2 regions of the Alteromonas sp. HB246098 genome follow, and region 1 is predicted to be linked to the other one. Evidence: predicted binding sites of a transcription regulator. Region 1 holds the regulator's gene; the other holds the start of a gene.
The links. Region 1 encodes sigma-54, which starts transcription at its own class of promoters, with help from an activator protein. Its sites were predicted from a motif close to GTTGGCACGNNNNTNGNNT; they were not measured.
Positions count from the first base shown of each region.

Region 2: the regulator sigma-54 is predicted to act here: its motif matches at 2,623-2,641, upstream of ACYTPF_RS07085 (PEP-CTERM sorting domain-containing protein).

Region 1 is NZ_JBTZUG010000007.1:237,396-241,796, forward strand. It holds gene ACYTPF_RS15575 (HPr family phosphocarrier protein) at 1-71, opposite strand, end outside; gene rapZ (RNase adapter RapZ) at 71-916, opposite strand; gene ptsN (PTS IIA-like nitrogen regulatory protein PtsN) at 1,000-1,443, opposite strand; gene hpf (ribosome hibernation promoting factor) at 1,457-1,744, opposite strand; gene ACYTPF_RS15595 (RNA polymerase factor sigma-54) at 1,775-3,256, opposite strand; gene lptB (LPS export ABC transporter ATP-binding protein) at 3,330-4,055, opposite strand; gene lptA (lipopolysaccharide transport periplasmic protein LptA) at 4,058-4,401, opposite strand, start outside.
Region 2 is NZ_JBTZUG010000002.1:276,196-280,596, forward strand. It holds gene prsT (XrtA/PEP-CTERM system TPR-repeat protein PrsT) at 1-1,508, opposite strand, end outside; gene ACYTPF_RS07085 (PEP-CTERM sorting domain-containing protein) at 1,680-2,573, opposite strand; gene ACYTPF_RS07090 (PEP-CTERM/exosortase system-associated acyltransferase) at 2,720-3,565, opposite strand; gene ACYTPF_RS07095 (S1 family peptidase) at 3,766-4,401, shown strand, end outside.

The DNA of each region.
Region 1 (4,401 bases):
ACCAATTGCGTGGCTGCTCTAGCGTGTAAACCTAGTTTATTAACGATAGTAAGCGTTTTTTGAATAGTCATTACTGGTTAAGCTCTCGGTGACGAATTTGAACATCAGGATGTATTTCACTGAAGGTTTTCGACAAGGTTTGGGCAATATAGACAGAGCGGTGCTGGCCGCCAGTGCAACCAATCGCTACCGTTACATAGCTTCTATTGTTGCGCTCTAGGTGAGGAAGCCATGTGGTCATTAAGTTCTGTATCTGCCAGATAAATTTGGTTACTACAGGTTGTGAGCCTAAAAATACCTCCACGGGGGAATCTAACCCAGTAAGGTGTCTAAGGTCAGGTTCCCAATGAGGGTTGGGAAGGAAGCGCGCATCAAAAACATAATCTGCGTCTTTAGGAATGCCGTGTTTAAAGCCAAACGATTCGAACACCAGTACAAGGCGTGAACTTTTCTTCCCTAAAATACGTTCCCGAATAAGTTCGGCGAGTTGGTGTATCGTTAGCTTATCTGTATCAAGGTATAAATCAGCGCGTTCAGTAATTGGAGCAAGGAGCGCAGATTCTGCTCTAATAGCCTCCGATAGAGACTTATTTAGTTTAGCTAAAGGATGAAGACGGCGAGTTTCGCTAAACCGCTTGACCAGTACGTCATCGCTTGCGTCAATGTACACTATAGTCATCGACCAAGAAGAAGGCAGATAATCTAGAATCTCTACCAAGTCATCTGGATTTTTGGGAAGATTCCTTACGTCGATACTTACTGCAACTTGGTCGTATTCATCAACAACAGTATGGGTGAGGGTGGGAAGCAAATTTACTGGGATATTATCAACACAGTAATAACCTAAGTCTTCCAAAGCGCGAAGTGCGACAGACTTACCAGACCCTGAACGACCACTGATTATGATCAGCTTCACCTAAACTCTCCCTTATATTCTGGTTTCATCACATACGCGTTGTTGAATAAAGCGCCTATCTATAATGTATAGGCTCTTATGGCTTAACTTAATGCAGAAATAATCTCGTCGCTGGTTGTTGCACGGCGTATTGTTTTAATTGTTTCTTTGTCACTGAGCTTACCTGCTACGGTAGCCAGTGTTTGAAGGTGTCCTTCGGTTTGCTCTTCGGGAACGAGTAGCGCAAAAAATATGTCTACGGGCTTTTCATCTAGGGCATCAAAGTTGATAGCTGGTGTGCTTGTTACAACAATTGCTATTACCTTCTCAAGGCCAGCCAGGCGACCGTGAGGCAGTGCTATGCCGTTGCCAATACCCGTGCTACCCATACGTTCTCGAGCCATTAAGCTATTTAAAACCGTTGCCTGGTCGATGTTATCATTTTGCTTGGCAGCGATATCAGCGATGATCTCAAGAATTCGCTTTTTACTATTACACTGAACCGCACACTCGGTGCGGTCCAGACTTACGATGGCTTGTATATCCATGCTTAATTAACTACTAATGTTTTTTCAGTTTTTCCTTATGCTTGATTACCTGCCGGTCGAGTTTATCAACCATGCTGTCAATCGCCGCATACATGTCGGTATTTTCTGAGGATGCGAATACTTCAGCGCCACTTAAATGAACAGTCGCTTCGGCTTTTTGATTTAATTTTTCAACGTTCAGGATGACATGCACATTAGAAATGTGATCAAAGTGACGTTCAAGTTTGCTGAACTTCGTATCGACATAATTACGCAAAGAGTCGGTGATTTCGACATGATGACCAGTGAGGTTGATTTGCATATTTCGTCTTCCTTATATATTTAAGCCTAGTTAAATAAGGCTTTTGCGTTGGTTCGACGGTGGGATCGATAACGATTCCCGATATTTTGCTATTGTTCGCCGAGCGACTTTTATGCCTTGCTCTGCCAACAACGAAGCAATCTTGCTATCACTTAGCGGCTTGCTAGGATTTTCCGCAGCCACTAACTTCTTGATCAATGCACGAATCGCTGTAGATGAACATTCACCACCTGACTCAGTTGCTACGTGGCTTGAGAAGAAATACTTCAATTCAAAGATACCACGAGGCGTATGCATATACTTTTGCGTTGTCACACGGGAAATAGTCGATTCGTGCATATCTACCATTTCTGCGACATCATTTAGTACCATTGGTTTCATCATTTCCGGGCCGTGCTCAAAAAAGCCCATTTGCTGCTGCACAATACAATTTGCGACCTTCATTAAGGTATCGTTACGAGATTCAAGGCTCTTTATGAACCACTTGGCCTCTTGCATGTGTGAGCGGATGAATTGTGAATCGCTACTGTTCTTAGCACGGCGACTCATTGCTGCGTACTGTTGATTTACGCTTAATTTCGGCAGACTGTCGGGGTTCAGCTCAACCACCCAACGGCCATTTTTCTTGGTTACCGAGACATCAGGAATAACGTACTCAGGCTCTTTAGTAACTAAAGCACTACCTGGACGTGGATTCAAGGTTTGAAGTAAACGCATTGCTTCGCGCAGCTGATCTTCTTTTAATCGGCTCTTACGCATTAGGGTGCGGTAGTCTTTACTGCTCAGTAAATCTGAATATTCCTCAATAAGCTGCTTCGCTTCAGCAAGCCACGGTGTGTCTTCTGAAAACTGGCGCAATTGCACCATAAGACATTCTTGAGGGGTACGAGAACCTGAACCAATGGGGTCGAACATTTGAATACGCTTAAGTACACATTCTATTTCGTCCATTTCGATAGGCTCTTCAAGATCATCATCGTTGACCGCTTCTAAGATATCGTCAAGAGTAACGGTCAAATAACCTGATTCGTCAATCGAATCGATGATTGCAGTAGCAATGGCGCGGTCAGTATCCGAAAAATGAGTGAGGCGCATTTGCCAAAGCAAGTGCTCTTGTATGTCTTCAGTGGTCTCACCTTGAAAGATTTGTTCATCATCATTAGATGGACCAGGTGCTGGCGCAGAAGAAGCGGAATAATACTCATCCCAAGTGCTGTCGATAGGTAGCTCATCGGGAAGGTCATTCTTCTCCAGTGCATCTCCTGCTTCTAGCGTGTCGCTTGATGCAGAAGCTGTCGCTTCAGCAGCGCTATCGTCACTATCGACATTGTTCTTTTCTACTTGTGGCTCGTCGCTACCTTCTTCCACTTCTAAAAGCGGATTAGAGTCGAGCGCTTCTTGAATCTCTTGCTGAAGATCAAGCGTAGAAAGCTGCAGCAGCTTAATGGCCTGCTGCAGCTGAGGTGTCATGGTAAGTTGTTGGCTAAATTTTAGCTGTAAAGATGGTTTCATCTACGTCTTATTTAAATGCTCTAAATTAAATATACCAGAGCGAAACTGAAAAATGACAATTCGGTTACACTAACTATAGCCTGAATTGTTCGCCTAGGTATACGTCCCTTACTTTTTGATTACTTAAAACCTGTTCCGCAGTTCCTTGCGCAATAAGCTCGCCATGACTCACAATGTACGCTTTTTCACAAACATCCAATGTTTCGCGTACGTTATGGTCCGTGATAAGGATACCAATACCCCTATCTCGCAGATGCTGTATTATCTTCTTTATATCATTAACTGATATTGGATCAACACCGGCAAATGGTTCGTCTAACAAAATAAACTGTGGTTTTGCTGCCAGAGCTCGTGCAATCTCTACGCGACGCCGTTCTCCCCCTGACAAACTCATCCCCGTACTATTACGTATATGGTTGATATTAAATTCATCAAGTAGGGCATCTGCTTCTTCTTCTTGCTGTTGTGAATTTAAATCTTTACGGGTTTGCAAAATGGCCATGATATTTTCATGTACCGTAAGCTTTCTAAATATTGATGCCTCTTGCGGGAGGTAGCCTATACCGCGGCGTGCGCGCTCATGCATTGGCTGGTGAGTAAGCTCATTATCATCAATTTCGATCTTGCCTTTGTCTAAGTTGACCAAACCTACAATCATGTAAAAAGTAGTGGTCTTACCAGCTCCATTAGGGCCGAGAAGACCAACAATTTGACCGGTAGACACTGAAAGGCTTACGTCGCGAACAACCTGTCGCGATTTATACGATTTAGCAAGGTTTTTAGCGCTCAAAGTTGCCATTGCTATTCATTGTCCTCGTTGTCTTTCTTAGACGATGTTTTACGAATGGTGTCAGGGGTAAACACTGTGGTTACACGACCTTCACCATCTTCACCGGCGCCACCCGTTGCAAGCAATTGTTCAGTAATCATATCGAACGTAATCTTATCACCTTGCACTTTACTGGTATCTTGCTGTAGCTCAGCATTACCCGCCAGAGAAATAGTGCGATTAATTACTTCATAGCGAATTTCATTAGCTTTCGCTGATACCGGTGTACCGTCTTCTAGTGATTGAGAATAGCTTGCAGGGTTGCCACGAGCGATAAATATTTCACGGCCGCTGCCATCTGTAGCTATTACTTCTA
Region 2 (4,401 bases), on a different contig from region 1:
GACTGCTCAATAAAAAAAAGCATCGCATCAAAGTTTTCGGGCTTTAGTTCTCTGAGTTGCGAATAAGTCTCTAGAGCAGCATTCATATCACCTGCGGAGCGCTGTACAAAACCTTTTGCGGTTAACCGGCCTATAATATTTTGTTTACCTGCAAAACGTGTTTCAATTAATTCATAGGCTTTTTCATAGGCATTATTTTCAATATAAGCAATCAATAAAAGGTAGATGCTATTTATATCGTCAGACGAGTTATCTAGATTTCTTTCTAATTCGGGTATGCCGCTTTCTCCAGTGAAAAGTTTTAACAACCCAATATTACGGAGCATTTCACCATCTTCTATTTTGGAAGCGTCTATTTTATCTACTAGTCGTTTTACTTCGCTTAATTCATTTTTTTGAACTAATAGCCTCGATGTTTCTACAATGTAGAGTAAATCTTCTTGGCCAAGCTCAGGTATACTATTAATAGTGTTGATACCGTCCTGTGTATACCCCAGTCTTAATTGAATGCTTGTATAGAGCCTCTTCGCATAATGGTCTTTAGGTAAAGAATCAACAATTGTCGAAAGGTTCTGATAAGCTTGCTCATAGTTTTCAAGTTGATAGTGCGCAACTGCCGCCAAAAGTCTTGTTACTTGATTAGAACGCCCATTTTTAATTGCTTTGTCCAGATAAAGTGTTGCACCTTTGAAATCCTTTTGAGAAATCAAAATAGTGCCATTTAACTGATTGAAATAGGGTTGTTCAGGGCTCAACTGCAATAGTTGTTTAACGTAAAGCTCGGCGTCTTTAAATTTTCCTGCATTTACAAGTGCAGTGGCAAGTTGTGTTTTTATTTTATAATCGGCTGGTCTTAAGTCTAACCATTGCTTTGCAGTACTTACCGCTTCAGGCCAGTCATTTGCAAAGGTTTCGAGCGTGAACTTTAATTGAAGCGCTATGGGAGACCGATTTACAGCTTCATTTATCTTATTTAATTCTTTTAAAGCAGGTTGAGCGTCGTCATTAATAGTTAACAAATAGGCCCTAGCAATCGAGGCAATATCAACGTTGGAAGATGAAGTTATTTCACGGAAAACAATATTCGCTTTAGAGGGACTGCTGGTACGATACAAGGCAATAGCTTTATATAGTTTCAATGTATCTTTTATATCGCTCTCAGTTGAAGCCTCTAAGTCTCGAATACTTTCATACTCTTCAAGCCACAAATATGCTTCTGCCAGCGCGACTTTTCCCTCGTCGCTTAGCTTACTTTCTGCGCGTTCAAACTCCTTTTGTGCAGCTAGGTAGTGACCCTGATAGAGATACGTGAACCCGAGCATTTCTCTAGCTTCCAATAGCCCAGGATTATTTTTGATGACGTTTTTGAGCGTTACCGATGCTTCCTGAAATTGCCCTTTATCTAGCAGGTCTGTCGCATCAGCCATTAATTTCTCTGGCGAGTTATTTGTACATGCGGCTAATACACAAAACAATGATACAACAGTGAACTTAGAATAATATTTCACATTAGCTTCCTTATTGCTTAACTTTGCTAAGGTAACGTATTCCAGAGAATTTACAAGTTGTTCGAAGGCATTTTATAACGACAATTATCTATGCTTGTTGAATCTAGAACATAAAAAAAGCTGCCAATGTTGGGCAGCTTTTTGTAACACAAAATGTGTCTAGGACAGTAATTACTTTTTATTACGTCTAGAGAAACCGAACATACCAATTAAACCAAGACCAAGAACGGCAACTGTTGAAGGCTCAGGCACTTGGAATTTAACAGCAATTGAGTGATCATCGCTTACAAGCACTGTTGTACCGTCAGAGTCGATTGGGTTTGCTATATTATTTGCAAGATCGCCTACAGTCACTGTTTGCGAAGCATATACTAATATGTCAGTGAGTGTTGCATTGATGTACTCTTGGAAAGAGACAAACTGACCAGCAGAGTCTTTAAAATAAAACACTTCTTGGCCAGCTGGAGTCAAACTCACTTCAGTAATTAATGATTCAATTATCTGTTCACCAGGATTGATAGAACTAGCTAAAAAATCACTTTCAACTAACAGTTCCTCATTTCCAAGGATAGTAACGTTTTCCGGTGAGCCGAACTCATAGCTGTACTGGTACGAGTAGATGTCTAGTACACCACCAGTATACGTAACAGTGTCGCCGTCTGCATTAAGAAACCCGTCCAGTTCAAAGTCAAACGTAAGGGCTGTGGTTATAATCGTCGGGTAAGCACTTCCGTCTTGACCTATGTTGTTTGGACTAGGGTCATAAGTGAAAGTATTAGTGAAGTTACCTTCATCGTTAAGTACTAGTGATTCTAAGTTATCAAACCCAGCGTTTGAGCCGTTAAATGTATAACCGATAAGGCCTAAACCACCGCGGGATACAAGTGCACCAGTCGCCGTATTAACTTCTGTTACTGAATCGTATGCCAGTTCTAAAGTGTCAATTGAACCGCGCGGATTTACAATTGAGTCATCAGTAAGATCTAAAAAAAATGGTGTTGCAGCTGCTTGTCCACTAAGCGCTAAACCTGCAGCTGTCGCCGTTGCTAAAAGTAACTTTTTCATCTCTGCTCTCCGTTATGTATGCAGCGAAACAAATTCGTCGAGTTAGATAAAGCACTTTGTGTGCCATTATTTATGTTGTTGATTATAATGGTTTTATTTTTCGGTTGCTTTTGCGTTGTAAACAAAGCTGACATAAAGGATTAACGTCACCTTAAATGACTTTTAAGAAGTACGGATTGTTGAGTCTTGAGAGTGTGTTTGATATGCCTATACATTATAGTGAAACCTTTCGGAAGATTCTTATGCAGCATTTCAGGTGTAATGTGATAAGCCGCTCTTTTCCCGTGGTAATCTACGATAGGGCCAATCTGTTCAAACCGAATACCTATGAACCTCATAGACCGAGCAAGTCTTGGCTCCATCATAACATAAGCGTGTTTCACGTCAGAGTTTATGGATACCGCAGCGGCAGCAAGATATAATCCGATAGCGATAAATGGAAAGCAGCGTAATTCAGTTTCAGAGTAACTTATAGGGTTTATTGCACCTATTGCGGCACCATCGAACTTATCCATGCTTCTTCTACGAAATTCGTTTGGCACAGCTAAACGTGAAATTTCGCATATCTCTTGCCGAGGAAAATTGCTCGGACGCAAATTACTATCTGCAATAGAACTACTACAAAATTTCTCAATAGGAAGAAGTTGATCGTCTTTTTTCGGCCTGACCACCCGTACAGTACCTGCAAACCGCTCGGTTTGAATATGTTCAATTAAACAGCAAACTGAATAGTCATCGAACTCATCTCTTTCGATTTGCAATTCGTTAGGGGGCTCGAATCCTTCTTCATTACAATAAACTTGATAGCGCATTTTATAAGATTCATTTTTAAGCGCTGCGGTATCTGCTATTTTTGTTTCAAGATAAGAAGAAAAATGATGAGAAATTTCCTTAACTTCTTGTAGTTTTTGATATCCTTTAAGTGCTTTAGTAACCCGACTATTGGCACCAAAAATGTTTTGTACCTTTTGAACCAACTTTCCTTTTTGCATAACGCTTTCTACCTGTCTCAGAGACTACGGGCATTGTTGCTTACTTGGCAATAATGTTTTTATGTTTTGTTTGGCTATAAGTAAGTATAGTTTGTAAAAATACGTTCATGAACGTATTATTTTTTTATCATACTGGTAGCGCTTTATAGTTAACCTAATTCTCTTGCTTACAACTATTCTTTTTAACAATATACGTCTATATGTTTACAGAAAATAGCTTTAAAACAACAAGTTTTGTTACCTTGCTTCTATCTTTATTCTTTTTCGCGACACCAGCGGTAGCAGAAGATCTCGTAACACTGACTAAACGAGCTACAAAATCTACTGTTGCTATTGCGCTTTATAGTCCTATAAAAAGCAAGGCTCCTTCCATAAAGGGAACCGGGTTTGTAATACACAATGGAAACTATGTTATTACAAACTACCACGTTGTGGGACAAGAATTGGATCCTACAATAGTTGAATATTATGTAGCGATGCTCCCATCTTCGGATGGGTTCTCTTTTCAAAAAATTGAGCTGTTAGAAATTGATATTGAGCATGACTTAGCGCTTTTCGCGGTTAAAGATAGGCTGGAACCACTCGCGCTAGCCGAGGAAGCATTGGAACTGCCAGGGACAGATGTTGCAATATTCGGTTATCCTCTAGGTGGTGCTTTAGGCTTATACCCAGCTGTTCACAAAGGGATTATTGCGACAATTACTCCTGACTTTTTGCCTGTCAGTGATACAAGAGTACTCTCAAACGTTCAGCTTGAGAGGTTACAAAAACCAGGCCTTATTTATCAATTAGATGTTACTGCTTTTCCAGGTAATTCAGGGAGCCCAGTTGTTAAT